Regions from separate parts of the Paenibacillus sp. EC2-1 genome, predicted to be linked through region 1. Evidence: riboswitches for the same ligand, from Rfam matches in the RefSeq annotation. Region 1 holds a riboswitch; the other holds the start of a gene.
The links. Region 1 has a riboswitch for FMN ahead of ACK8P5_RS05780 (DMT family transporter). Riboswitches for the same ligand answer to the same signal wherever they lie in the genome.

Region 1 (15,303 bases):
AAACGTTGAAGTACAAAATGATTATGGGTGAGAATAAAATCATTTTTTATACTTCGATCAGAACAGAAGAGCAAGGGAAGTCATTTGATTATTTTCAGCGGATCCAAGCGATGGCTCAGTCTTTCCGTTTAGTAAGGGAGGATTGGCGGGAGCAGTACAAGAGCATTCTTGAAAATATAGAGCAGGATATGTTAAATCAAGATCACATTGTTAGCTTGACGGACTATATGATTTATTCTCTAGGGCGCGAGATGAATAAGATGGCTAAGGAGTTTCGGGAGCACTGGAGCCTAGTTGGCGAGCCAGCTTTAAATGAAGCTTTAACGAATTCTGAAACGCTAGAACAAATGGAGAGACAAGTTGAACAGGTGCTTGAACGTATTTTTGAGAATCTTGTATTACTGCAAGAGAATCGAAATCACTCCGAAATCATTCGAAGTGTTCGAGCATATATGGAGAAGGAATCTACGAATCCGAATTTGTCTCTGGACCTTCTAAGTGAACAGTTCCAGATGAATTCCAAAACACTCAGCAAACTGTTTAAGGAAGAGACCGGTCAGAAGTTCGTTGATTATTTAATTGAGCTTCGTATCAATCATGCAAGGCATCTACTCGAAGATACACATCACTCGATACAAGAAATTGCCGAAGAGGTTGGGTACACGAATGCGATATCATTTGGCCGTATGTTCAAAAAAGTAGTGAGTGTGTCTCCAGGTGAGTACCGTGAACAAGTCAGTAAGAAGAATGCCTAATATGATTGGAACGCTCCTGGTGTCTATTAGACGCCGGGGGCGTTTCTTTTTAGCTATTACCGAATATAGTTGGTCCGGAGAAAAAAGTTTATCGTAGTACTGACGCGAGAAAAGACCTGTTATCAAGGGTTTTGCGGAAAATGGTTGTGCCGAGATTCTTGTTTATTGATGCAAGCCCGCCTGCCTTTTAACATGAGATTAACAGAAAGAGCAAAGGAGAGTGGCTTGATGGCTAGTATAAGCAGTAAACCCGTTCCGAAGCGGGAACTCATGATGCATCCGAACAAACGTGGTAAGCATGCACTACAGCAAATGAAAAGGCACTGGCAATTTTATTTGCTGGTCGCTTTACCGCTTCTCTACCTTATTATTTTTAAATACATTCCTATGTTCGGTGTCGTGATTGCCTTTAAGGACTATAACCTTGTTGAAGGAATCCTGGGGAGCCCGTGGGCAGGATTTAAGTACTTTGAGCAGTTGTTAGATGCGCCATACTTTTGGGATTATTTCCGGAATACACTACTCATTTCACTATATGGGCTGCTGATCGGATTTCCTGCTCCTATTATATTGGCACTTGCTCTTAACGAAATTCGAAACGGGATATTCAAAAAGTCAGTTCAGATGGTGACATATGCACCGTACTTCATCTCAACCGTTATTATTGTGTCTATTCTGATCGTAAACCTCTCTCCAAACGTAGGACTTCTGAGCAATATCTATAGAGCTTTAGGACTGGAGCCAGTCGATTTCCTCGGTAGGTCGGAGCTGTTTAAGTCGATCTATGTATGGTCGGACGTGTGGCAGAATATGGGCTATGGGGCGATTATCTACATTGCTGCGTTATCTGGTGTGAACCCGGAATTGTATGAGGCGGCAAAAGTAGACGGAGCGACAAGGTTCCAGAAAATTTGGAATATTGATATTCCGAGCTTGATTCCAGTTATCGTGATCATGCTGATCTTAAGCCTTGGGCAAATCATGAGCCTGGGATTTGAGAAGATTTATTTGATGCAAAATCCGCTCAATCAAAACACATCGGAAGTCATTTCGACCTATGTATATAAAGTCGGTCTGCTCGGAGCGAACTTTAGTTTCTCGACGGCTATCGGATTGTTTAATTCCGTAATCAACTTTACGCTGCTCATTATCGTGAACTTCGTAGCGAAAAAAATATCTTCCAATAGTTTGTGGTAGGAGGCGATGACCTTGGGTGGTACCAGTATAAAAGAATCGGTAACAGATCGTATATTTATAGGTTTGGTATATCTGTTTTTGGCAGTAGTCTTTATTATTATTTTGTTCCCGCTCTTACATATTGTGAGCGCTTCATTTAGTTCACCGGCAGCAGTTACGTCCGGTAAAGTATGGTTATGGCCGGTTGATTTTACGCTTATTGGTTATAAGGCTGTATTTCAGAACTCGGACATTTGGGTTGGTTTCGGAAACTCCCTCTTTTATACCGTGTTCGGTACTTTGCTAAACGTTTCATTCACCATTATGCTGGCGTACCCGCTGGCACGAAGAACATTTTATGGTCGTAACATCATGATGCTGCTTCTTGTATTTACGATGTTTTTCGATGGCGGATTGATTCCGAATTACCTGCTCGTGAAGTCGCTTGGTATTTTGGATACAAGATGGGCGATGATCCTGCCAGGAGCATTTGCCGTGTTCCAAGTCATTATAGCCAGAACGTTCTTTCAATCGCTCCCCGATGAACTTCATGAAGCTGCGCAAATTGATGGATGCAGTGATATAAAGTTTTTTCTACAGATGGTTATTCCTTTATCCAAGCCGATCATCGCCGTATTGTTCCTAATGTACGCGGTCGGTCACTGGAATGCCTACTTTAATGCTTTGATTTATTTAAAAGACAGTCATATGTTCCCGCTGCAGATATTCCTGCGGAATCTACTTATTCTGAACTCGGAGAATTCCGATATGTACAAGGATGTTAACAATGTTTTGATGCAGCAGGGATTGAAGGATCTATTGAAATACTCATTGATTGTTGTATCCAGCGCTCCTGTACTTATAATCTACCCGTTTGTTCAGAAACACTTTGTTAAAGGGGTTATGATCGGGTCTTTGAAAGGATAAAAGGTTCACCTGTAAGGGAGGTGATGTTCAGCAATCGGTTTATGAATAAATCCATATCGAGAAGTATTTAAATATAAGGAGGCTGTTCAATTGAAAACAAAATTGCTCAAAGTAATGAGTCTTATGTTGGTTCTTACCATGGTATTATCAGCGTGTGGTGGTTCTAAAGGTAAAGACGATAGCTCCGCAGATGCTCCTCAAGATCCGAATAAGCCGGTTGAACTGAGTGTGTTTGCTCCACAAACGGTCGGTATTGAGAATTTGGATGTGAACAAATTTTCGAAACATTTGGAAGAAACGCTGAACATTAAATTCAACTGGAGTACTTCGCCAGATGCTGCTTTTAACGATAAGAAGTTATTGCTGTTAGCAAGTGGAGATTACCCGGCAGTCATTCTTAGTGCGGGAATGTCAAAGGCGGATCAGGTGAAGTATGGTCAGCAAGGTGCTTTTATACCATTGAATGACTTAATCGATCAGTATGCGCCAAATATTAAAAAAGCGATGACCGATTTACCTTATTTAAAAGCAGGAATGGTTGCTCCGGATGGAAATATCTATGCACTTCCAAAAATCAATGAATGTCTACACTGTACATATTATCAAAGACTATGGATTAATACAGAATGGCTTGAAGAGCTGAACTTGGATATGCCAACAACGACTGAAGAATTTTATCAAGTGATGAAGGCTTTCAAAGAGAAAGACCCGAATGGGAATGGTAAAGCAGATGAGGTTCCTTTCACAACCTCCAATAATGATTGGGGCGGTGGGGTAGAGACGTTCTTAATGAATGCCTTTATCTACAATGATGGAACTGGTTTAATGATCAAAGATGGGAAGGTCATCTATGCGCCTATGCAACCGGAATGGAAGGAAGGCGTGAAGTATTTACGGAAGTTATTTGAAGAAGGTTTGATGGATAAAGCCGCATTCACGCAAAACGTTGATGCTGTTAAACAACTAGCCAACAAGCCTGATGTTGTAGTAGGCAGTGTAGGTACTGCGAATATTGGGGGTATGTTTGAAGTTAATGATGAGAACAACACACGTCACAAAGCTTACGATGTTGTTCCACCACTTAAAGGGCCAGAAGGTGTTCAATTAGCAGGTTATACGGTCGGGGCTGGTGCTGGTCAGTTTGTTATTACGAATAAAGCGACCAAGGAAGAACAAATTGCTGCCATTCGTCTAGCTGATTATCTCTTCTCCGAAGAAGGGACGGTTCATACAACATGGGGCTTTGAAGGAGAAGGTTATAAAAAAGCGGAAAGCGGCGAGCTTGACTATAACGGAAATCCTGCGAAGTATGATGTTGTTACGTCAGAGCAGTCCGCAAGTGGACAAACACCGCTGGCAAATACGTGGTGGCAATTAGGAACGATGCAGATGCTCAACTCCATCCGTGAATCGTTCGTAGCGCCAGCTGATCCACTCGGTAAAGGTGCGATTGATTACCGTCTATGGCTGGCTGCGAAAAAGTATGAGCCATTTGCGAAGCCGGAAATTGCATATCCGACCGATGTATTTATTGATCCAGCGGATGCGTTAATCGTTACACAAATGTCGAAGACATTATCTGATTATGTGGCATCGAATCTTGCGCAATTTGTAACCGGTAACAAGGATATCGATAAGGATTGGGAGAATTACGTAAATGGATTTAAAGGAATGCAGCTGGATGCTTACCTGGCAGCTTATCAGAAAGCGCTACCAACCAAATAGCAACTGCATTCCTTCTACCATAGAGTGACGGAGGAGATATGACATGGTTGATTTGATTCAATACGCTGCGCAAGTGAAGCCTTCAGAAAGACAGGTGGCTGTGCAGGAAATGGAGTTCTATTCATTCATTCACTTTACGATCAACACGTACACGGATAAAGAGTGGGGGCATGGCGATGAAGATCCAGCTATCTTTAACCCTGTAGAATTTGATGCTGATCAGTGGGTTGACTCATGCCGGGATGCTGGAATGAAGGGACTTATTCTTACTTGTAAGCACCATGACGGATTTTGTTTATGGCCAAGCCAGTATACAGAGCACTCCGTGAAGAACAGCCCTTGGAAGAATGGACAGGGCGATATCGTTCAGGAAGTTGCGGATGCCTGCCGCAAAGGTGGTATTAAGTTCGGAGTCTATTTATCCCCATGGGATCGTCATGAACAGACTTATGGTGATTCTCCTAAATACAATGAGTACTTTATGAACCAGTTAAGAGAGTTGTTAACGAACTACGGAGATATTTTCTGTGTATGGTTCGACGGTGCTTGTGGTGAAGGCCCGAATGGGAAAAGACAAGTGTATGACTGGGACGCTTATTATTCTCTTATTCGAGAGTTACAACCAAATGCGGTTACCAACGTGTGTGGACCGGATATTCGGTGGTGTGGAAATGAAGCGGGCGTATGCCGTGAGTCAGAGTGGAGTGTCGTGCCAGTATCTCTCCGCTCGAATGAGAGCATTCAGGAGAAATCTCAACAAGTGGATGATGGCGAATTCGCTAAACGATATGATTCCACCGATCGCGATCTGGGAAGTAGAGAGATCATTCGACATGAGCGGGAGCTAGTCTGGTATCCAGCTGAAGTAAATACGTCCATTCGCCCAGGCTGGTTCTATCATGCTTCGGAAGATGATAAAGTTAAATCACTTGAAGAACTGCTTCATGTGTATTATGGTTCAGTCGGCGGAAACGCGACTTTCCTGCTGAATTTACCACCGGATCAACGGGGACTTATTCATGAGAATGATCGTGCTCGGCTGCGTGAGCTGGGAGATTACATTCGTAACACGTTCAGAACAAATCTGGCTGAGGGTGCTACTGCCCAGGCTTCACAGACGATGGATGGACATGATGTGAACTGTATTTTTGATGGCAATCCTGACAACTATTGGTGTCCAGAGGAAGGGACGGAGCAGGTTACTATTGAAGTGGATCTGCATGCAGAGATCGAATTCAACCATGTTGTTCTGCAAGAACATCGTTATAGTCAACGAATCGAGAAATTCGAGCTGGAGTATGAACAAGACGGCGAATGGAAGCCGCTCTGGAGCGGTACGGTTGTTGGTTATAAGCGTATATGCCGATTCGACAATGTAACTTCACGGTTTATTCGATTGAAGATTACGGAGTCCAGATGGTGCCCGACGATTTCAGCTTTTGAAGTGTATCGAGGCTAAATACAGCGCTTGAGAATACGATAGGGATATCCTAAGAAGGTCTATGATCTTTAAGGGATGTCCCTTTTGTGTGAAGGCCGAATGTGGTAAAAAGTACTCGTTGAAATTTATGTAGTAACTAATGTATATTTGCTGTATAATTCTCAGTGAGGTTTTGTTCTGAGAAATTAACATCATTTTCTGTAAAAAAATTGTATTTACATGAAACTATTCGTGTTATAATTTCATTGTGATTTTTTTATCAGCTTATTGTCTTAATTTTTAGTATTATGGATTTAGGTTATTCGTGAAATACAAAATAAAAATAAATGAATATGGATCTTCGGGGTAAGGTGAAATTCCTAACCGGCGGTGATGGTTCGTTCTATTGTGAATGAACTTCAGCCCGCGACTCGCTATTTTGTAGTTTAAGGTAGCGACTGACTTGGTGGAAATCCAAGGCCGACGGTAAAGTCCGGATGGGAGAAGATCAAACGTAGGTTTGCTGTGGAATTTTTAGTTCTACAGTAGGCTTATTTGGTCAGCCCCCGTATGTTCGACATTTGTCGATAACGGGGGCTTTCTGCTGGTAAGACTCCGTATTCAAGGATAGGAGACAGCATTATGGAAAACATCAACACAGGTTTGAAGGTACAGTCCAAACGCAAGGGTAAAGCTAGCAGTAATCCGAAATACGGTTTTTGGTTAGTTGTACTGGGAGCAGCACTATGGGGAGTTGATCCCTTATTTCGGGTCATACTTCTGAATAATTTAACCTCGTCGCAGATCGTTCTTCTAGAACATGTTATCATCTCGTTAATTGCGATTCCGGTTATTTGGAAGAACCGTCAGGAACTTAAACAAGTTGGTTGGCGTCAAGTTGGTGCATTGCTCTTTATTTCATGGGGTGGATCGGGGATTGCCACGATACTGTTTACGATGGGGCTCTCGAGCGGGAACTTGAACGCAGTTCTTCTTCTGCAAAAGCTCCAACCGTTATTCGCCATTCTTCTAGCAAGTCTGCTGCTTAAAGAAAAGCTACCTCGTCATTTTGGATATCTGATGCTTTTCGCATTGGCAGGAACGTATTTGCTCACATTCGGATTTGCCATTCCGATTGGACATTGGAGCGACTTTGTTCAGATGGGAAGCCTTTTGTCACTCGGCGCTGCAGCTCTTTGGGGTGGATCTACTGTCATGGGTCGCTTGATGGTTGGACAGATGAAGGTGGAGACGGTAACGTCACTGCGTTTTGTATTAGCACTTCCTCTTCTTGGCTTGATTACGTTGAATGAAGGTGCAGGCTGGAATTTGCCAGAGTTCGGAACATCTGCCTTTGCTCTGGTATCCCTGAATCTAATTGGTCAAGCGCTTCTACCGGGACTGCTCAGCCTGCTTGTTTATTATAAAGGACTTACTACAACAAAGGCTTCTGTTGCTACGCTCGCGGAACTTAGCTTTCCAACGGCCGGGGTATTGATTAACTGGGTTGTCTTTAATGAGGTCGTGACATCTGCCCAAATTCTTGGATTTTTGATGATCTGGATCGTATTGTTTATCATCTCCAGACAATCGGATTCTGTGGCTAAGGCGGGGACGCTGGGTTAAGTGTTCCGAAGGTGTTAGATAGAAATATATTGAAAAACTGCTGGGTATGCCGGCAGTTTTTTTTGTACTATTCCGCTAAACATTTAGACTATTATGGTAAAAAAAGAGGATTTACACATTAAAAGGTCGAAATAAGTCGAAAAAGAATATTGAGATGGTGAGAATTTAAAAGATGAATGTAGAGCTGGATATGCGGACCGCTTTTGTATTTCTTGTTGTTGGGCATGTATTCACGGTCATTCTAATAACAGCTTATAGACATGGACAGAATAAAGATCGTGCGGTAAATGCGTTTTATGGAGCAAAATGTTTGCAAGCAACCGGGTGGGGGCTAGCCATGTTTCGGGGAGGAATTCCCGATCTATTCACGGTGTCTCTAGCTAATACGGTTTTATTCCTAGGAGCTGCTCTTGAAGCCATTGCGCTGTTAAGAGTCATGAATGTCTTTCACCGAAACACACGTCGCTTTTATATAGGTTTAACAGTTTCTTGTATTCTTTTATTTCATATTATCATCGCGCTAGCCAATACAGAAACGAATCGAATTGCTATGGGATCTTTAGGCATGTCACTCCTGCTGATCCTACCTGCCATTCGTATGGTCTGCCGAAAGAAAGGCTCTACACTGATGAGAGTGACTGGGTTAATGTATAGCTTGGTGGCTGCAGGTTCGCTGATCCGAGCGATTATTGCATGGATTCCTCGTATAAACGTAACGTTCTTTGAACCAAGCATCTATCAGACATTATCCTTTTTATCATTATTCTTGTTGATGTTTGTAGGGAATACAGGTTTTGTTCTCTTATCCAAAGAGAAGGGGGATCGGGAACTTCATAAGCTAGCGAGTTATGATGACCTGACAGGAGTGTGGAATCGCAGAACGTTTATCCTCGAAGCGAAGGAATCGATTGCGGATTGCAGGAAAAAAGGTCAACCGGTTTCTTTTCTGCTCATGGACATTGATCACTTTAAGACCATTAATGATACCTATGGTCATGATACAGGAGATATGGTGCTACAAGAGTATGCCGCTAAAGTGAAAGGGGCTCTGACACCTGGAGATTTGCTAGGCAGATATGGGGGAGATGAGTTTGCCGTTGTCCTTCCCGGTGCGGATGAGAAACAATCAGGGGAGGTGGCAGAAGCGATTCGTCTTTCGATGTTACAATGTTCCGGTAAGTTACCGATTTCCTTTACGCTAAGTATTGGTATGGTTACCGTAACGGCAGCTCAAATGCTGCCACTGGATAAACTCTATAAACTGAGTGATGAAGCTTTGTATAAAGCCAAGCATGAGGGGCGAAATCGGGCGTCACGAGGCAATATGGAGGTTATCGCGGGGGAGGATGAGCCGCCAGGTAGTGCGAAGGTGGTGTAGGACGGCGGCCTAGCGGACTAGTGGGCCAACGGATCAACGGGATAACTAACTTACTAACTTACTAACTTACTAACTAACTGACTAACGGACAGAGAGGCCGTTATATTTGTGAATATGACTAATATTAATCGTTAGCGGACAGAGAATCCGCTATTAGCTCTGAACCTATTAAATCAGAGCCTTTCTGTAAGAATAGCGGAATCTGAGTCCGCATAACTCACAAAAAGGATGTTTTCTAACAAATAGCGGATTTCCAGTCCGCTAGCTATTATCAAGCTGAAGAATCGAGCTTCGTCACTTATTATTCTAAGGTGATAACCGTTCATTAATCATTACATCTTAGAGAAGGCGAAAAGGAACAATCCGAGGTCATTTAAACGGGTACCCATACACTGGACACTTTAAAAAAGGTGTTTAGAGTATGGGTATCTTTTTGCGTTGCATTTGGATACTTACCTCTATTCGATCCGTTTGATTTCATCTGGCGAAACCAAATATTTATAGATGGTCTCCATCTGTGGCCCTTCTCCGTCAACAGGCTCACAATTTTGTGTGACCGTAAAGGTATAGCCTTGATCATTTTGTTCTGCTTTTGCAATGGAATTGAAAGATTCGAGGTCATTAGCACATGGAGGAATAAGGTCGTATAATCTAGCTTCCGCTGTACCTTGAGTGAATGCTTGTTCCGAAGTACATCCATTTAATATAAGGGAAGTCATCAACACCAACATATAAACAATGAAATGCTTCATGATTCATCCCCTTCATCTAGTGTGAATAATAGGTGTTGAACGTTCCGCATTGCATGGCCTAAATCAGTTTTTGAATCATAGGATGAATATAGAGTCATTCAATGGGTGCCTTTGAAGCTGTAAACGAGATGGATGATCCTTTGGACCGAGCCTATGTTTGAGAGGTTTTACTTATCATCAATTTGAACTACCCATTCATCGTCACCTTGTTTAATTGTAATACTCCATTGATCCGATGTTTCGTCGTAGGTCGCAGCTTTAATAACAAGAACTCCCGGGAGATCTGTTCTGGGTTCTTCTAGCGCTCTGCGTATGGCTTCGGCCTCGTTCATGTTAGCTTCAGCTGGTTTTGGAGCAGACAAGATCCGCAATTTCTCAGCGGTTGATTGACCGGGATACGATTCCAACACTTCATTAAACCAGACCTGAACCTTCTGACCAATGGCAACGTCCTTCTGGTCATAAGAGAACCAAATAGCATTATAAAATTCTTCGACCCCGCCTGTAGCGCCGTAATTCTTCGGCACATTGTCAACTACAAGAATGCCTCCGTCTCTTTGATCCACAACATATCCTTCCATTCCTGGCGCTGTATCTTCCGTCGTTCTCGGAACTTGGTCATTCCCTGATCCTGATTTCGATGTGCTTGAGCTACATCCGAATAGCGACAGGCTCAAGAATATACTGAATACAGTAAGTAATACAGTCCGCATCGTCTACCTCCTTGCAAAATGAAATGATTTATAGTTCTTGACGTTTCCTTTTTCCAGAATGTTGCTAATCAAAAAAAACACATGAAAAGGGTGTCAATCCTTCGGTAAATTACTTTCTAAATTTCCGGATATTTAGAAAAATATTTTCCTGAAAGCATTTACATTATCGATTTGCTTTGGTAATCTAAGGTCAAGAAATCACTATAATATCATGACCCAAAAGGAGTGAAGACGCAGATGGAGGGTATGCCGAAGTATGACGTTATCGTAATGGGTGGGGGCATTTCCGGGGCGATGGCCGCGGTTGCGGCAGCAAGCTCAGGAGCGAGAACACTGATTGTGGAGTCCCACGGATTTTTGGGAGGGACGCTTACCGCAAATGGTGTAGGTCCAATGATGACCTTTCATGCTGGCGAGAAGCTGGCTATTCAGGGGTTTACAGATCAACTCATTGAGCGGTTGAAGAAATTAGGGAAATCGCCGGGACATATTTTTGACACCGTCGGTTTTACATATTCAGTGACACCGTTTGATGCCGAGGCGATGAAGCACGAGCTTGAGCTCATGGTGACAGAAAGTGGAGGAGAGCTTCTATACCACACGATGCTCGCGGGTGTGAAGACAGAGAATGGGCGGATCGTAAGCATAACGGTGTGCAACAAGTCAGGACTTAGTGAGATTGAAGGTTCTGTATTTATTGATGGCACGGGTGACGGTGATCTGTCCGTCTTAGCTGGAGCAGAGTTTACGAAGGGAAGAGAAACTGACGGGGCCATGCAGCCCATGACCCTGAAGATGAAAATGTACAACGTGGACATTCCGAAGGTGAAGGAATATATCCACGCACATCCGGAGGATTTCCCACTGTATAACGGGGATACATCTATCATCGAGAAATCCCCGCGCCTTTCAGTTGGCGGATTCGATAGTCTATTTAAGGAAGCGAAGGCCAAAGGTGAGATTTCGATTCCGCGAGAGAATATTCTATTCTTCGAGACCAATAATCCGGGTGAGGTCATCTTGAACACGACTCGTATCTTGGGGCACGATGCAACGGATGCAATGAGTCTGAGTCGGGCTGAAATGGTAGGTCGCAAACAATGCCGTGAGCTAGAGTTATTCGTACGAAAATATATTCCAGGTTTTGAACATGCGGTTGTAGAATCAACAGGGCCTAATATTGGAGTAAGGGGCTCTAGACAAATCAAAGGATTGTATACGCTTACAGCGGAGGACTTGCTTGAGCAGCGTCTGTTCGAGGATGCGATTGCGCATTCAGGATACCCCATTGACATTCATAGTCCGGATGGAGAAGGGACCAAGCATCAGAAGCTGGAGTGGGGTGGCATGTATAGCATTCCGTACTCCTGCATGATTACAGATTCGGTAAGGAATCTCATTGTGATTGGACGATGTATATCAGCGACATTTGAAGCGCAAGCGGCTATGCGTACAACACCGACAACAGGCGCTATTGGGCATGCGGGAGGTGTTGCGGCTGCAATAGCTGTGAAAGGGGGAATCGACGTCCGGGATATCAATATCAAGGAAGTACAGCATCTACTTAAAGAGCAGGGCGCGTATCTGGAAGTGTAAAACTTAGTAGTAACCATTGTGAGAGGGGAAATTAAAGTGACAACTTTAATGTGGTTTCAAGCCATCGGTATTTTACTCGTCTTCCTGATCTTTGTTGGATTAATGATGACTCGGAAGCTTCCGACGATTCTAGCTTTGCCTTTAATGGCTGTATTATTTGCAATTATTGCAGGTGTTCCTTGGATGTCCAGTGATCCTGAAACAGCGACCATCGCCAAGACCATTCTGTCAGCTGGCTCTATGAGGTTGTCTGGTGCCATTGCTGGTCTTGTGTTCGGTGCTTGGTTCGGACAGATTCTAAATAAAGTTGGAATTACGAAATCTATTATACGAAAAGCGGCCGAATTGGCTGGTGACAAACCGGTGCTGATCGCTGTCTTATTCTTTGTTACAGCGTCGATTATTTTCTCCGCAGCCGGCGGACTTGGTATGGTCATCCTCGTAGGTACGATTGTCATTCCGATTATGCTTACCGCAGGAATTTCACAATTCGTGGCTTCCATCGTTGTCGTCTCAGCGGTTGGTGTAGGTGCACTATTCAATGTCTCTAACTGGGCTGTATATGTGGACGTTCTCGGTCTTTCTGTTGCGGAAATTGCGGATTATACCCTCGTAGCTGCTCTGCCGCTGATTGCCTTATCGCTTGCGATGATTATTTTCTATATCCAAAAAGACGGCAGAGGCCGTAAAGCATGGGCGATGCCTAATGCCACCGGGGCGGATGGGAAGAAGGTTCCTGCCATAGCACTCATCAGCCCTCTCGTACCGGTTATTCTCGTGTTTGCTTTTAAACTGGATATTGTACCAGCCGTTGTGATCGGCGCCTTGGTTACAGTTCTGCTAACACTCCCAAAACGTCCAATACATGTGCTCTCCAGTGCCCTGATTGAAGGGATTCAGGATATCGCGGGGGCGATGGCACTAATGATCGGTATCGGTATTCTCCTGAATTCCGTTATGGCGCCACAGGTGTCGTCACTGATCTCACCGCTGATTGAAGCGGTCCTGCCAACAAATCCACTGATGTATATCATCTTCTTTACGCTATTGTCACCGCTTGCTATTTATCGTGGACCTCTGAACGTATGGGGTCTTGGAAGTGGTATTGCTGCATTGTTCGTCACGGCGGGGATGACCCCGGTCGCTGCAATGCTGGCGCTGCGTGTTGTAAGTAACGTGCAAGCCGTATCGGATCCAACGAACTCACATAACGTATGGGTTGCCGATTTTACGAAGAGTGATATTAACGAAATTTTGAAGAAGACATTGCCTTGGATGATGGTTTCTGTACTTATTTCGATGCTGATCGGGGCCTTCATGGTCTTTTAATCCGGGCAGCTGAACTCGGGCGGGAAGTGGTATTTTATACTACGAATATCCCGCCTGTACCTTCAGGAGGAGAATGATGGAGAGAAGAAAAGTAAGGGTAGGGATTGATGTTGGAGGGACGTTTACAGACGCGGCTGTCATTGATAATGAAACTTACGAAGTCATAGAGAAGATGAAGATTCCTACGACCCACCACGATGAAGATGGTGTGGCAAAAGGGATTGTTCAGATTTTAAACAAAATTCTAGCAAGTCGAGGCATTCTACCGGATGATGTTACCTTTATTGCTCACGGAACAACACAAGCCACAAATGCTCTCCTTGAAGGTGACGTTGCATCTGTTGGTATTATCGGCATGGGTTCAGGTCTTGATGGTCTCAGTGCACGTTCCGAATCGAATCCAGGTGATATTGAACTTGCACCGGGAAAGTATTTGAAGACATTTCACACGTATCTGGATTCCAAGGATTTAAGGGATCAGCAGATCGAGACGGCTATTGATGATCTTGTGAAGCAAGGTGCTGAAGTCATTGTAGCTTCGGAAGCCTATAGTGTAGATGATCCGACGAACGAGCTACGAGTGGTGGAGATTGCGAATCGCAAAGGCATTTATGCAACTGGTGGACATGAGATATCACAACTATATGGACTTAAGACGCGGACAAGAACCGCAGTCGTGAATGCATCACTCATCCCGAAAATGATGGAGACGGCTAATATGACGGAGAAGTCCGTCAAGAATGCCAATATCAAATCCCAGCTCATGATCATGCGTTGTGATGGTGGGGTTATGAGCATCGATGAAGTGCGCAAGCGGCCAATCCTAACGATGCTGTCTGGTCTCGCAGCAGGCGTCGCTGGAGCGCTGATGTATGAGAAAATCTCAGACGGCATTTTTTTCGAAGTTGGGGGTACGAGTGTCGATATATCTGTCATTAAGAATGGTAAAGTTATGATCAAGAATGCACAGGTGGGAGGCCACCGAACATATCTTCAATCACTTGATGTGCGTACACTTGGTATTGCAGGTGGAAGTATGATCAAGGTGGCTGGCGGTAAGATCACGGATGTTGGACCACGGAGCGCACATATTGCCGGTAAAGCATATGAGGCATTCGCGAAGACAGAAGATATTGTGAACCCCAAGGTGAAGTTTGTAAGTCCTAGACAGGGTGACCCGGCCGAGTACGTCATTCTTGAGAGTGAGAATGGAGAGGAGTATTCGTATACCTTGGCCGGAGCAGCGAACATTCTTGGGTATATTCCGGAAGGCGATTATGCTCAGGGAAATAAGGAGGCAGCTGTTAAGGCATGGGAAGCTCTTGCGGCGCATGTCGGACTAAGTGTGGAAGAGGCCGCTAGAGCAGTCATGAATATCGCGATTGACAAGACCATGAAGACAGTCAATGAAATGATTGAGGATTATGAACTGGACCGCTCGTTTGTCACCCTGGTAGGCGGAGGGGGAAGTGGAGCAGTTCTTGTACCAGCGATGGCAGAGCGAGAGAATCTAAAGAGCAAGATCGCGAACAATGCCCCATATGTGTCCACGATCGGTGTGGCTCTGGCGATGGTGAAGGAGCAGATGGAACGGACGGTTGTGAATCCGACAGAAGAGGACATTAAGCGGATACGTTCGGAAATTGTAGAACGGATCGTCAAATCAGGTGCCAGTGAAGAGACGGTTGAGGTTACGATCGAAATCGACAGTCAGAAAAATATTTTGCGAGCCGTAGCTACCGGCTCTACCGAGCTTCGTTCGAAGGATTTAGGACAAGAAGCGATGTCAGATCAAGAGATGGTAGCCATTGCCGCGAAGTCGGTGGATCAGCCGCTGGAATTAACAAAGCTTGCGGCAAGAAGCGGTCGCTGGAGTCTTTTTGCAAGTGAGCATGTGAAGAAATCA
Region 2 (15,303 bases), 850 kb from region 1:
ACTTCCAGAAATCTGGGTTGAGCCAGGTCGGAGTATTGTGGGCGATGCAGGAACAACACTATACACCGTGGGAACTAGTAAAGATATTCCTGGTGTGCGTAAATATGTTGCCGTAGACGGAGGGATGACCGATAACCCTCGTCCTGCCTTGTATGAGTCTCAGTATGAAGCCATTCTAGCTAACCGTGCGAATGAGCAGAATGAAGAGAAGGTATCTATTGCAGGTAAATGTTGCGAGAGTGGCGATATGTTGATCTGGGATGTAGAGTTGCCTAAGGTAAAATCAGGTGATTTGCTCGCAGTTGCATGTACAGGTGCTTATAACTATTCCATGGCTAGCAACTATAACCGTATTCGTAAACCAGCGGTTGTGTTTGTTAAAGATGGTGTAAGTGATCTGGTCGTTCGTCGTGAAAGTCTAGAAGATATTGTTAGACATGATGTTGTTCCTCAGCGAATCCAGAATAAGCAGACAGTATTGAGCTAAGGTTAATATTAGGGCAAGGGTCGCACCTATACTTCGGTATTAGGCTGAGACCCTTTTTTCTTGTTATCTTTGTTTGCATGAGATGTTGCAAATGAGATACAATGGGAACGTAATCAAGACATGGAAATGTGATGGATTGTATATCAGACATTTCGATTAATCGACTAAGGAAGTGAAGAGAAAATGAAAAAAGGTACAATTGAATTAGAAAACGGCGGTATTGTGGAAATCGACTTTTTCCCTGAAGAAGCACCGAACACTGTTGCCAACTTTGAGAAATTGGCGAATAGCGGTTTTTATAACGGACTAAGCTTTCACCGTGTAATTCCAGGCTTCGTAGCTCAAGGCGGATGCCCTACTGGCAACGGTACTGGCGGTCCTGGGTACACGATCAAATGTGAAACTTCTACAAACACAACGAAGCATGATGTAGGTGTATTGTCCATGGCTCATGCAGGCCCTAACACTGGCGGAAGTCAGTTCTTTATCTGTTACGGTCCTCAGCCTCACCTTGATGGCGTTCATACTGTATTTGGTAAAGTAACGAGCGGTATGGAGCATATTAACAATGTGAAGCAAGGCGACAAAATGAAAGAAGTTAAAGTATTTGAAGCTTAATACTTTAATATAGGACAACCTTCTCTCGTTATTTTGATAACGAGAGAAGGTTGTTTTTTTTGTATAAAATCAATGATTTGAATGGTACACATTGGAATGAATCGTAAGTAAGTGTATATTATTCACTTGCTTTTTGTTTTTCTATTTGTTAATATGCCATTAACTTAATACAGCAAGATCCTTCGGGGCAGGGTGAAATTCCCTACCGGCGGTGATGGACGTGATGAGATAGTCGAAACAAGCTATTCGTCACGTACTTAGTCCGTGACCCGGATATACGCTAGAGGCATTTTGATAAATGCTGAGTATATACGGTGGACCTGGTGCAAATCCGGGACCGACAGTATAGTCTGGATGGGAGAAGGAGAGAAGACATACCATTTTTTGTGGTAGGTCTCATAGAAGCAACCGTTTATTTGGTGTGCGTGCATATTTTCACAAAGAGTCGCAGCTGATTTGAGCCAGCTTTTTTTGGCTTTCATTCAGATTCTGTTCCTTTGGTAATATTCAGCATATCTTGTTTGCTTCTGTCTACAATATTTAATCTCCCAATTTAAGTTAAGCCCTGTTTGGATTTAATCATCCAGACAGGGCTTTTTTGTGCCGAATGAAGTGATCCGCAAGGAAGTTTCATGTTCGATTCTAATCTCTGCTTGTAAAGCGGGGTGTAAGACCTTGAGGAGGGGAGATGTACTTGAAAGAAGTAATGGATGATGAATTTTATATGTCATTAGCGCTTAATTTGGCTGAGCGTGCACAAGGTCAGACTGGTATCAACCCGGTTGTCGGTTCTGTCGTAGTGAAAGATGGCATGCTGGTTGGTATGGGTTCTCACCTTGAAAGAGGAACACCTCATGCCGAAATTCATGCACTGCAAATGGCTGGCAATAAAGCATATGGTAGCACAGTATATATTACACTTGAGCCTTGTAGTCATTATGGAAAGACACCCCCATGCAGCGAGAGATTGATCGCTGAGCGAGTTAAACGAGTTGTGATCGCAACTGAGGATCCTAATCCACTTGTTTCAGGCAAAGGTATTCAGATGCTGCGTGAGGCAGGAATTCAGGTCGATATAGGAGTACTAAAGCATCGTGCTAACAAGCTTAATGAACCGTTTAGAAAGTTTATAACAACGGGTAAACCGTATGTCACACTAAAAACGGCTAGTACTCTAGATGGCAGGATCGCAACAAAAGCAGGGGATAGTAAATGGATTTCTAATGAAGCGGCGAGAGCTAGAGTGCATACGCTTCGCCATCGGCATCAAGGTATTATGGTTGGAGTATCGACCGTAATCGCTGATGATCCTCTCCTAACGACCAGGCTTACTGTAGATGGACTGAATCCGATTCGGATTGTGGTTGACTCTAAGCTAAGGATACCTTTGGACAGCAAGATGATTCAGGATCATGCCGCTTCGGTCATTATACTGACAACAAGTCATGGGGATAAGAATAAGCGAATTGAGCTTGAGAAGAAGGGGGTTGAAGTTATTGCTTGCGGTGATGGCCCCCAAGTTGACCTGCAGCTTGCAATGACCTTGTTAGGTCAAAAAGAGATTGGATCCATTCTTTTGGAAGGGGGAGGAACGCTAAACGGGTCTATGCTAAAGGAAAGGCTTGTGGATTGTATCGTCCTCTTTCTGGCTCCGAAAATCGTAGGTAGTATGGGTGCCCCTTCAAGTTTTAACTTTAGTGGTGCAGAGCTAATGAGTGAGGCGATAACTTTGACAGAACTAGAGATTGAACAACTTGACAATAATTTATGTATTCGTGGAATACCGGCCTATTCATAATCGTATTCTTTTAAGTCGATTTCCTATTTGAATCAAGCTAAGAAGAAGAGGTGTTATATGTTCACAGGACTGGTAGAAGAAATCGGTGAGATTCGACGGATTAGTCGAAAAGGTGAAGCTATGGTTCTTAGCATCTCAGCATCTTTCATTATGGATGACCTAAAGCTCGGGGATAGCGTGGCTGTAAACGGCGTATGTTTGACGGCAACGTCGATCATAGATAAGAAGCAGTTCACCGTAGATGTGATGCCGGAAACATTTCGAAGTACCAATCTAAACGAACTTCAGGGGGGGAGCAAGGTGAACCTGGAGCGAGCGATGGCTGCTAGTGCAAGATTTGGTGGACATATTGTCCAAGGACATGTTGATGGCACTGGAGTGATCCGAAGTGTTCAGAGAGATCAAAACGCGGTTGTCTACGAGATTGCTCCTTCGAACACAAACTTGTTTAAATACATTATTCCTAAAGGTTCGGTCACTTTAGATGGTATTAGTCTTACCATAGTTAAGGTTTATGAAACTTCTTTTACCGTATCGATTATTCCACATACGCTTGCTGAAACAGTTCTTTCATTCAAGCTGGCTGGTGATACGGTGAACATAGAGAATGACATTTTAGGTAAGTATGTGGACCATCTTTTACATTATGGTTCATCAGAGACAGATGATAAGAGATCAAATCGTGGAATAAGTCATGAATACTTGTCTGAGCATGGCTTTGCATAATAGAGCATGTACGCTCTATGAGAAAGAAGGAGAATGAGCTATGGATGATCAATTCGAGTTTAGCAGGGTTGAAGACGCGATTAACGACCTGATGGTTGGGAAAGTTGTTATCGTTGTTGATGATGAGGACCGCGAAAACGAAGGAGATTTTATTGCTCTGGCGGATAAAGCAACACCAGAAGTCATCAACTTCATGATTACAGAAGGTCGAGGCTTAGTATGTGTGCCGATCACACAGGCAAGAGCACGGGAATTAGATTTGAAACCGATGGTAACTCAGAATACAGATGCTCACGGAACAGCTTTTACGGTATCTGTTGATCACAAGGATACGACAACGGGTATTTCTGCTTTCGAGCGTTCACTTACCATTCAAGGGATATTGGACCCGAACGCCGTGCCGACTGATTTTCGAAGACCAGGGCATATGTTTCCGTTAGTAGCGAAAGATGGTGGTGTTCTCCGACGTGCTGGCCATACCGAAGCAGCCGTTGATCTGGCTAGATTATGTGGTTCTTATCCAGCAGGCGTGATCTGTGAGATTATTAAAGAGGATGGTACGATGGCACGTTTGCCTGATCTAGTTCAAATCGCCAGAAAGAATGATCTGAAGTTGATCAGCATTAAAGATCTAATACATTATCGTAACGAAAAGGAAATGCTGGTCAATCGTGAGGTTTCCGTGCGTATGCCTACCGATTTTGGGGAGTTTCAAGCGATCGCTTATACCAATGAGGTGGATAACAAAGAGCATATTGCACTTGTTAAAGGTTCGATCGATGGTGATAAACCTATTCTCGTACGCGTCCACTCCGAATGTTTAACGGGAGATGTGTTTCATTCGCATCGTTGTGACTGCGGTCCTCAGTTCGAGGCAGCGCTTCGACAGATTCAAGAAGCGGGAGAAGGCGTTCTTTTATATATGAGACAAGAGGGGCGAGGGATTGGACTTATTAATAAATTGAAAGCCTATAAGCTTCAGGAAGAGGGACTAGATACAGTTGATGCTAATCTGAAGTTAGGTTTTCCAGCAGATCTGCGGGATTATGGGATAGGAGCACAGATTCTGAAGGATCTAGGTATTCGTCAAATTCGTCTCCTAACTAACAACCCACGTAAGATTAAAGGACTTGAGGGATATGGCCTTGAGGTTGTAGAACGTGTACCGATACAAATGCAGGAGAATAAAGACAATTCGGGTTATCTTCATACGAAGCAAGCCAAACTTGGTCATATGCTGAAATTTTAAATACTACTATTCCAATTTGAAAGGTTGATGATTTAGCATGGCACATTATTTTGAAGGAAATCTCGTATCCGAAGGTTTGAAGTATGGAGTCGTTGTTGGGCGCTTTAATGAATTCATTACAAGTAAGCTATTAGGAGGAGCGCTTGATGCACTGAAGCGTCATGGTGTTCAGGACGATGAGGTGGATGTGGCTTGGGTACCAGGAGCTTTTGAAATCCCGTTGATTGCCCAAAAAATGGCGGAAAGCGGGAAATACGATGCAATAATTACACTAGGTACTGTGATTCGAGGATCTACCACACATTATGACTATGTATGTAATGAGGTCGCTAAGGGAGTATCTGCGATTAACTTGAAATCCGGTGTACCAACGATATTTGGAGTTGTGACTACGGAGAATATTGAGCAAGCGATTGAGCGGGCAGGGACGAAAGCGGGCAACAAGGGTTGGGATTCCGCAATGGCAGCGATTGAGATGGCAAACTTGACGAAACAGCTAAAATAGTGCTTATTTAATGTAGTGCCCTTTTTTTCAGGGCACTACATTTTATTTTTTGTGGCGGGAGGATTCACCGTGACCGTATTATACAAGCTGGAGACGTTTGAAGGACCGCTCGATCTATTGCTTCATCTTATAGATAAAGCGGAAATTGACATCCAGGATATCCCCGTCAGTGAGATTACCGAACAGTACATGGCTTATCTACAGAATATGCAGGAGTTGGAGCTGGAGATTACAAGCGAGTTTTTGGTTATGGCTGCCACACTGCTTTCGATTAAGAGTAAACTATTACTGCCAAAACCACCGGTTATTGAAATGGACGAGTTTGACTATTATGAAGAAGATGATGTTGACCCACGAGCGGAACTCATTCAGCGATTGATTGAATACCGGAAATATAAAGGGATCGCAGAGCACCTTCACGAACGTGAATGGGAGCGAAGTCTCATCTATTCGAAGGAGCCAGAAGACTTAACGCCATTCATGCCTGTTATGGAAGAGAATCCAGTTCTGGGATTGCATACATCGGATCTTATTGCTGCCTTCCAAAAGGCGCTTAGCAAAGCGGTCAAGCGTACTTCTTATGCCCGCATACAAAGGGATGAAATATCGGTAAAAGACCGGATTGGACAGGTGATACATACTCTGGAAAGTGCTGGACCAGGCGGAAGAGTATTGTTCTCCAAGCTGCTGCATGAAGAGATGGTAAGACATGAAATTGTCGTTACTTTTTTGGCGATTCTGGAGTTAATGAAGATGAAACAAATATGGTGTTTTCAAGAGAAGTTATTTGATGACATCGTAATGGAGTGGAGAGGGGAAGTAAAGTTTGATGGATTTTCCGAAGCTGAAATCGATTATTGAGGGACTGTTATTCTTATCTGGCGAGGAGGGATTGTCGGTAAAGCAGATGACAGAAATTACAGAGCAACCGGCCGACATCATATTGGACGCTCTGAACGAGATGAAGAGAAACTGTGAAGAGGAGCATCGGGGAATTCAAATTATTCAAATTGCAGGTAGCTATAAACTAGCAACTTTGCCTGATCATGCGCCGTACTTTGAAAGGCTGGCCTATTCTCCTTCTCGTTCGTCTCTGTCGCAAGCCGCCCTCGAGACATTGTCTATCGTCGCTTACAGGCAGCCAATTACACGCGTTGAGATTGAGGAAATTCGCGGTGTAAAAGCTGAACGTGCCATTCATACGTTGACGAATAAGGGACTCATTGAAGAAGTTGGCCGAGCAGAAGCGATCGGGAGACCGATCCTGTATGGTACGACAAAAGCATTTTTGGACTATTTCGGATTGGCAAATATAAAGGACCTTCCAGAGCCTTCACAATTTGAAGCGGATGCGGATAGCTTGGAAGAAGAGACACAGATGCTATTTGATAAACTCGATAATAAACAGCTAACATTTGACGATGTGAATTAGAATGAGATGAAGAAGCCGAAGGGGGATCCCAAGGCTTCTTTTTTTGTTATCCATTCTTTTTCGAATCATTTTACGGATTATTTGCCATACTAAGCCAGAGAGTTGTTTAACAACGTTTTGGGGGTTACAGTGTGGGGATATGGCTTATTCTATTAATACTGGTCGTGCTTATACTGATTACTCTGCTGATTCTTGTCTTGGCGTCCACCGTTACATTTCGAATACACATCATACTTCGGAGTAAAGAATATAGGATGATGGTTAACATTCGATTGTTGTACGGAATGATAAATGTTCAGTATGAAGTACCTTTTAAACTAACGGATAAGGGTGTGCGATATACAGATAAATCAATTTCATCTGACCGATCGAAAGGAAGAATAGACGAACCGGAAGAGGAGTCAGAGAATAAGAGAGAGTTCAGTTTCAGTAATTACCAAGTCTTGGTTCAAGCGACGAAAGGTCTCAAAAACTGGTTTCTCAACACACTATCCATTATTAGGTTATCTGAAGTACACTGGGCAACATCGCTCGCCTTGGATAATGCAGCGGAATCAGCAGTAGCAGCCGGTATGGTTTGGGGAATCAAACATACCATTCTAGGACTGTTGTCCTTTCACCTTAAATTAACGAATACACCGAAGTTACAAGTGCATCCGGACTTTAATGGACCGCCCCAAGTTTCTACAGATCTAAGCTTTGTTATTCGAATCACCTGTGCAAGAGCTATATTTGCAGGGCTAATGTTAATGGTTAGGATTGTATCGATTAAAGGTGGAATGAAGATTTGGAGGCGGACCTTGTTCCGTACATGATATGGTCAGGATATGTGTAGCTTACGGAAAGATAAAAGACATACATATTACATGCACCATCCGAGCAAACTGAACATAGTGCAGGGATGCCCTTATTTTTATAAACAGCAGAGGAGGAGTCATCATGTCAGATCACCCCATTCAAGGGTTAATGCAAACCGCAATGGAAAACATTAAGGCGATGGTGGATGTTAATACCATTGTCGGCGATCCTGTAAATACACCGGATGGAACCGTCATTCTTCCGATCAGTAAAGTCGCTTTCGGCTTTGCAGCGGGGGGGAGTGACTATAACGCCGATCATGGCGGTGGACGTGGAGGGGATACTCAAAACAACAATCCACGTTCCCTTCCTTTTGGTGGTGGTAGTGGTGGTGGTGTATCCATTCGCCCAATCGCATTTCTTGTCGTTGCTAAAGAAGGCGTTCATATCGTTCCACTTGATAATCAGACACATCTGTTCGAACGTATGATCGATGCTACACCTTACTTGCTTGAACAAATTCAATCCATGTTTCAAAGCGGAACGGGTGCTTCCAATTCAAGCCAAAACGGAACACAGCCATCACATTGATCTGCTTATGAGATCCCTTCCGGTTTACCGGAAGGGATCTTTACTTTGCTGTGGGTAGCTTGTTAAACAGCTAATAATGAACTCTGACAACGGAAGGGACATACCCTCAAGCTTTTCCGCATATACTTGTACAAGATTTTAAGATCACCGGAGGCTAAAATCATGAATCAATATTACCGTTTCACCTTAATTGGATGTATTACCGCTTTTCTGATGGTATTTAATTCAGTGTTACCTGTTCAAGCTGAGCCTCAAAATGAACCTTATGGCGGACCTTCTAACCACGCACAAGCGGCAGCTCTGATTGATGTAACATCAGGCCGATTGCTCTATAGCAAGCGTGGAGATGAACGTATGAGAATTGCAAGTTTAACCAAAATCATGACAGCGATCGTAGCCATTGAGCGAGGGAATCTGAAAGATTCAGTCAAAGTTACCAAAAACTCATTCGCCAAAGAAGGATCATCTTTGTTCTTGAAGCTGGGTGAAGAAATGTCACTTGAGAACTTGCTCTATGGTTTGATGCTTCGCTCAGGGAATGATGCCGCCTCAGCCATTGCTGAGCACGTAGGGGGATCTGAGGAAGGCTTTGTGCTCATGATGAATGAGAAAGCTACGGCTCTTGGACTAAGTAACTCTCACTTCATGAATCCACATGGACTAGATCATGACGAACACTATTCATCGGCTAACGATTTAGCCAAGTTAACAGCATACGCGTTGAAGAATCCGACATTTAAGGAGATTGTAAAGACACCGGTTAAAAAGGCACCGAATCCGAATGAGAAATGGGATTACAAATGGGATAACAAGAATAAAATGCTCCGTTTCTATGAAGGCGCAGATGGTGTTAAAACCGGCTATACGAAAAAAGCTTTTCGCTGTCTAGTCAGCTCAGCGACAAGAAATGGTCAGCAGATTGCAGCAGTTACTTTGAATGATGGTAATGACTGGAATGATCATTCCAATATGCTTGACTATGGATTTGACAATTTCCCTCTCCATCAGATCGCCGCAAAAGGGCAAAAGCTGCAAGGTTACTCACTTGTAACGGGTACAGGTTTTTCATATGCCCTTGCAAAAGGTGAAGAAGATCGCGTATATAAAAAGCTTGTCCTAGATAAACCAAGAAATCCGGATTTGAGTTTTGGTCTTAGAGGCTTTGTAGAAATATCACTTGACGGTAAAAAGATTGGACAGGTTCCAGTGTTTGTAGAAGGTAGTCGTTTACCGGAGGATGCCCTTCAGGATCAGCCCGAGAAAACGACGTTCTCACATCAAACCGATAATGAAACCCTTTGGCAGTCAGCTGGGCATATATTAAGGCATATGTTTGGTGGTGCTAAATAATCGTATAAGCTTTTGGGAGAGAGCCTTGGACGAGGAGAACAGGGGGAAGAAAGATGATCAATGTGATTTGGATGGGAATGATTTTGGTTGGTTTTGTATTCGCGGCTGTGAGCGGAAATATCGACAGCGTGACCAAAGCGGCATTTGATGGCGCCCAGACTGGTGTGACTGTCTCTTTTGGGTTGATCAGTGTACTAGTATTCTGGCTTGGGATGATGCGGCTTGCTGAAGATTCAGGCATGCTAGCTAAGGTAGCTAAGTTAATGGGGCCTGTCGTTCGATTCTTATTCCCCGATGTACCTAAGAACCATCCAGCAATGGGATATATATTGTCCAATATGAGTGCAAACCTGTTCGGATTAGGAAACGCAGCCACTCCGATGGGCATAAAAGCGATGCAGGAACTTCAAAAGCTTAATCCGGATAAAGATACAGCGACTCCGGCGATGTGTACTTTACTTGCACTTAATACGGCTAGTATTACGATCATTCCTACCACACTTATAGCGATTCGGATGAATTTTCAATCGGCTAGCCCGACGGAGATTGTAGGTACAACGCTTTTAGCCACAGCAGTAGCAACAATGGCTGCTATTCTAGCTGACCGGTGGTATAGAGCACGTACAATCCGTAAGAACAAACCACCTGGTGTAGGTAAAGGGCTTAGTAGTACAACGGTAAGCGGGGAAGGGTGAGTTATAGGTGCTGACGTGGATTAACACGATATCCGCATGGTCAATTCCGATCATAATCGCTTTTATTCCGCTTTTTGCCTACACCAAAAAGGTGCCCGTGTACGAGTCTTTTGTAGATGGAGCCAAAGACGGATTTTCTACGGCAATATCCATCATTCCTCATTTAGTGGGCATGATGGTGGCCATAAGTGTCTTTCGCGCTTCTGGTGCATTGGAGTTTATGGTGGGGTGGACGGCTCCCTTCCTGCAATGGCTCGGTGTTCCGAGTGAAGTATTGCCCTTAGGGATTCTAAGGCCATTGACGGGAACTGGCTCTTTAGCCTATACCACTGAGCTGATACGTGCCTATGGTCCTGATTCTATGATTGGCCGAATTGCTTCTACCATTCAGGGAAGTACGGATACTACACTTTACGTATTGACTGTATATTTTGGAGCAGTAGGTATTCGGAATGGTCGGTATGCGTTAAAGGTGGGGCTTTTTTCAGATGTAATTGGTTTCATCGCGGCTATCGCTGTATGCTTGTTTGTCTTCGGATAAACGAGCTTTTTTATTTGTATAGGACAAATGACCATATCCGTAGTAAGACACCCGCATATACTGTTGCATTCAGGGCACATCAATTCGAGGTGATGATATGGTGTTTGAAGGCTTTGTGATACATGATACCGCATGTGATAAAGAGACGAAACCGCAAAACGTGGATTTTACGATTCATAAAGATGGATCAGTATCCACTGCATCTGTGTTACTTGAATCGGAGTTTATCCATATATGTCTGGTTGGCAATTTCAACCGTGAGTATGATGCTATGAGTAAGGAACAGAAAATGCAACTTTTTGCTGCTAGTAAAATCATTTCAGAGTTGTCTAGACGCTATTCTATCTCCCCGCTGTACCTATTTCCACATTCTGAAACATGCCCGGGAGCACATTTTCCATGGAACGAGCTTGTGATTTATCCTGTAGGTGGGTATCATTAGACTTGAGGTGACCTATCGAACATGGAGAGATTACAAAAAATTATGGCACAGGCTGGGATAGCTTCCCGCCGCAAGTGCGAAGAATTGATTTTGCAAGGAAAGGTGCAGGTAAACGGGGAGGTCGTAACCGAGCTCGGTACAAAAGCGGATCCCGATCAAGATATGATCACGGTTGCAGGCAAACCGATCAAGAATGAGAAAAAAGTTTACATTATGCTAAACAAACCAAAAGGTGTTATCACGAGTGCTTCCGATCCGGAAGGCCGTAAAATCGTATCGGATTATCTAAAAGGCGTGAAAGAACGCGTATATCCGATCGGACGGCTTGACTATGATACGGAAGGTCTTTTGTTGCTCACGAACGATGGTGAATTTGCGAATCTGCTTAGTCACCCGAGGTTTCATGTACCAAAGACGTATCTTGCAACCGTTAAAGGTGTTCCGCACGGAACAGAGCTGGACAAGCTACGTCAAGGTATTATGCTGGAAGACGGCATGACCTCGCCTGCAGAGGTGGAATATAAGGATGTGGATCCGGATAATAAGCAATCCGTTATCGCCATCACAATACATGAAGGACGTAACCGTCAGGTTCGTCGTATGTTTGAAGCGATATCACATCCAGTTACCCGCCTAAAACGTGTTTCTTATGGAGACTTATTACTTCAGAACTTGAAACGTGGTTTGTTCCGTCATTTAACTGCAGATGAAATTAACACACTCAAGCAGCAGGCAAAATCAGCCAAGCCTGAAGGAAGTCCCCGCAAAAAACGTTAAAACCTGACACATAATATTCAAATTGGAACGCAGCATTTATGGCAAATATCGTTATAATTGTTCATAGGATGTTCACACCTCCTTCGAACAATATGATGGATGTCATAGAAAGGATGCTGCTTCTTTTATGGGCAAATCAAAAAAAACAGTTCAAATCATCATACTGTTGATTGTTGTTCTATTAGGTGCTTATGCTGTGGCAACCGTTGTTATGGGCAATGACGGGATCCCCAGAGAAGGCGATAAAGCTCCTGACTTTCAATTGCTTGGATTGGACGGTAAGGTACATACCATGAAGGAATACGAAGGTAAAGCCAAAGTTATAAACTTCTGGGGTACTTACTGTCCACCATGCGTGAGAGAGATGCCAGCTCTTCAAGCTCAGCGAGAAAAATGGAAGAGTCAAGGAGTCGAAGTTATTGGCATTAACGCCGGCGAAGATAAAATGACCGTCGAGAATTTTGTTGCTCAGACTGGCGTGGAGTTCCCAATCCTAATGGATCCGGATCGAGATGCGGTAGGAGATTACAAAGTTGGCGCAATGCCGGCAACCTATTTTGTGTCGTCTAAAGGCGAAATCGTTCACATTAAGATTGGAGAACTAGATTTAAGTACCTTAGACAAACAAATTGAACAGTTGGTGAATGCAAAATGAGTCAAGGATCACAACCTTTAATAACGAACACGAAATGTGAGTGCGGACATCAAAATCCGACAGGTACGGTATTATGTGAAGCCTGTGGTAAACCGTTGACCGAGGACGCAGAATCTCAGACCGTTTTGGAAATGCGATATGATGGCATAGCTCGTCGTTCGCAGAAAAGTAATCCTGGATTTATTGACCGGATATGGAACTTTTTCTCGTCTGTAAAAGTAGCCATCTACTTAATCATTCTGACGTTAGTTGGTTCGATGCTCGGGACAATTTTCCCTCAGGAAAGCACCTTTTTGAACATAGATCCATCCACATACTACAAACAAGAATACGGGAAATTAGGACATGTATATTATCTACTAGGTCTTTCCCATACATACACATCATGGTGGTTCGTTCTTCTTCTCGTTATGATCGGTGCGTCGCTGGTTATTTGTAGTTTAGACCGGGTTCTGCCGCTGTATAAAGCTCTAAGCAGACAACGGATTCCCAAACATATGTCTTTTCTAACTCGTCAAAAGGTAACCTATCAGACACCAATTGCTGAAGATGGGGCGAAGTGGGTAGAGCAGATAACCCCGCTTATACGCAAAAAAGGTTACCGAGTTCGGACAGATGGTGGTACGCTGCTTGCTGAGAAACAGCGATTTAGTCGCTGGGGACCCTATGTGCTTCACATTGGACTTATCGTATTTCTGCTTGCAGTGCTTGCAAGAGGATTGCCCGGAATGCATATGGATAAGCATATCGGCTTCCCTGAAGGGGAGAGTAAGAAAATTCCGAATACAAGTTATTATTTGAAGAATGATGGTTTTCGGGTAGAGTTTTATACCGAAGATGACATGCCAAATGAATTTAAGAATAAAGGTAAAGTGCTGCCTAAATTGTTCGAAACTAAAGCCATTCTGTATATGTGTGAAGCAGATTGTGATGATTTGACGAAGGAACCGAAGTTAGTCGAAGTCGATCGTCATAATATTCAAGTGAATGATCCTATGAATTACAAAGGACTTATGGCGTATCAGTTCGACTATGATCTGAATCCCGTAATTCGCTCTGTCTCACCCGTATTGGTAAATGCGAAGAGCGGTGAAGAATATGGCAAGTTCACCTTGAACATAAGGGATCCAGAACGGGAGTATAAGGTTGGAGATTATACGCTCAAGTTAACAGAGAAGTACTCTGATTTTGGGTTGAATGATCAAGGCCAACCGGCTAATTTATCCTCAAGTCCCAATGCACCAGGCTTTTTATTCCAGATTTTTGGGCCTGATCTGCCAGAGACCGGCGTTCAGTATTTTTACTTCCCGAAACAAATTGACAAGGAACGTTTTCAGCAGGATGCACTTAATGCACAGTTAGCTGGAGGCACGGTCCCTCTCAATCTGGATGTGACGAGTATGGAAGATGTCGATTTGTCCAAATCAACCACCTACTTGAACATACGTGTTGATAAAGTTATGCCTTTCATATGGATCGGAGCCGCAATAGGTATGCTTGGTCTGATCATGGGCTTCTATTTCCAGCATCGCCGGATATGGCTTCGGATCGATAATGAGATGTTAACTTTGGGAGCGCATACGAACAAGAATTGGTTCGGATTGCGACGGGAAATATCGGCTGTACTCAAGCAAATGAACATCGAAGTAGATGAGAAGTCACTGGAGAATAATAGGGGGAGTAAGCCATGACGTTAGTGGATTTTAGTAGCGATGTGTTTATTGCTGCGTTCTTACTTTATTGTTTATCGTTTAGCTTTTATGGTTTAGCGGTGTGGGGTAAACGTTTTAGAAAGACGAATCCTGAAGCTCATGTAGCGAAATGGGGTAAAATTGCTTTCGTTACGGCGGCTATCGGCTTAGTCTGTCATCTGGTTTATTTCTTTACACGCTGGGCAGGTTCTGGACATGTACCTGTCAGCAATATGTATGAATTTATGACGTTCTTATCAATGGCTATCATGATTGCATTTCTGGTCTTATTCTTTCTCTATAAAAAATCAATGCTTGGTTTATTTGCACTTCCACTAGCCATTATAATCATGGCGTATGCAGCGGTGTTTCCTCAAGAAGTTCAACCGCTTATTCCATCCTTGAAATCATACTGGCTTGGAATTCATGTAACAATGGCTGCACTAGGTGATGCGTTCTTTGCTATTGGTTTTGTAGCCGGGTTTATGCACTTGCTGAGAACGGTTGATTTCAATAATAAGGACAAGCAGTCTCGCCGTGAACAAAGATGGCTTGAATTATGTATGTTTGCTGTTGTCGTATTAATTGGTTTTATCGTATCGGTCTACAGTTTCCGTGCTGCGGGTTATCATGCTGAATTCAATCAGACGAATGTTGACCCTAAGACAGAAATTAGTAAAATAGTTAAAGTGGATTATAATATGCCTCCACTTGTTGCACCATATAACAGTGAAACTGTTGAAATGCAGTCTTTTATGGGAATGAAATCCCCGCTTTTTGAAGCACCATCTTGGATGCATGGTATCAATGCAGGACGTAAATTAAATACCGTTATATGGTCTCTCGTGAGTGGTTTGATCTTATACGGCTTAATTAGACTAGCGTTGCGTAGACCTATAGCGAAAGTGATTCAACCCGCTCTCAACCGACTTGACCCGGATGACTTGG

Region 2: another riboswitch for FMN. It lies ahead of ribD (bifunctional diaminohydroxyphosphoribosylaminopyrimidine deaminase/5-amino-6-(5-phosphoribosylamino)uracil reductase RibD); the one in region 1 lies ahead of ACK8P5_RS05780 (DMT family transporter).

Annotation. Positions count from the first base shown of each region.
Region 1 is NZ_CP186006.1:1,232,578-1,247,880, forward strand. It holds gene ACK8P5_RS05755 (helix-turn-helix domain-containing protein) at 1-755, shown strand, start outside; gene ACK8P5_RS05760 (ABC transporter permease) at 1,026-1,952, shown strand; gene ACK8P5_RS05765 (carbohydrate ABC transporter permease) at 1,959-2,858, shown strand; gene ACK8P5_RS05770 (ABC transporter substrate-binding protein) at 2,982-4,583, shown strand; gene ACK8P5_RS05775 (alpha-L-fucosidase) at 4,627-6,042, shown strand; FMN riboswitch at 6,357-6,516, shown strand; gene ACK8P5_RS05780 (DMT family transporter) at 6,646-7,629, shown strand; gene ACK8P5_RS05785 (diguanylate cyclase) at 7,802-9,007, shown strand; gene ACK8P5_RS05790 (hypothetical protein) at 9,466-9,759, opposite strand; gene ACK8P5_RS05795 (YobA family protein) at 9,927-10,472, opposite strand; gene ACK8P5_RS05800 (FAD-dependent oxidoreductase) at 10,710-12,068, shown strand; gene ACK8P5_RS05805 (citrate transporter) at 12,105-13,397, shown strand; gene ACK8P5_RS05810 (hydantoinase/oxoprolinase family protein) at 13,474-15,303, shown strand, end outside.
Region 2 is NZ_CP186006.1:2,080,394-2,095,696, forward strand. It holds gene lysA (diaminopimelate decarboxylase) at 1-487, shown strand, start outside; gene ACK8P5_RS09795 (peptidylprolyl isomerase) at 671-1,105, shown strand; FMN riboswitch at 1,280-1,475, shown strand; gene ribD (bifunctional diaminohydroxyphosphoribosylaminopyrimidine deaminase/5-amino-6-(5-phosphoribosylamino)uracil reductase RibD) at 1,812-2,903, shown strand; gene ribE (riboflavin synthase) at 2,961-3,629, shown strand; gene ACK8P5_RS09810 (bifunctional 3,4-dihydroxy-2-butanone-4-phosphate synthase/GTP cyclohydrolase II) at 3,670-4,878, shown strand; gene ribE (6,7-dimethyl-8-ribityllumazine synthase) at 4,916-5,383, shown strand; gene ACK8P5_RS09820 (segregation and condensation protein A) at 5,453-6,244, shown strand; gene scpB (SMC-Scp complex subunit ScpB) at 6,213-6,815, shown strand; gene ACK8P5_RS09830 (DUF2953 domain-containing protein) at 6,947-7,630, shown strand; gene ytfJ (GerW family sporulation protein) at 7,755-8,204, shown strand; gene ACK8P5_RS09840 (D-alanyl-D-alanine carboxypeptidase family protein) at 8,418-9,554, shown strand; gene ACK8P5_RS09845 (nucleoside recognition domain-containing protein) at 9,608-10,249, shown strand; gene ACK8P5_RS09850 (spore maturation protein) at 10,257-10,790, shown strand; gene ACK8P5_RS09855 (N-acetylmuramoyl-L-alanine amidase) at 10,906-11,232, shown strand; gene ACK8P5_RS09860 (pseudouridine synthase) at 11,254-12,009, shown strand; gene ACK8P5_RS09865 (redoxin domain-containing protein) at 12,137-12,664, shown strand; gene resB (cytochrome c biogenesis protein ResB) at 12,661-14,355, shown strand; gene ccsB (c-type cytochrome biogenesis protein CcsB) at 14,352-15,303, shown strand, end outside.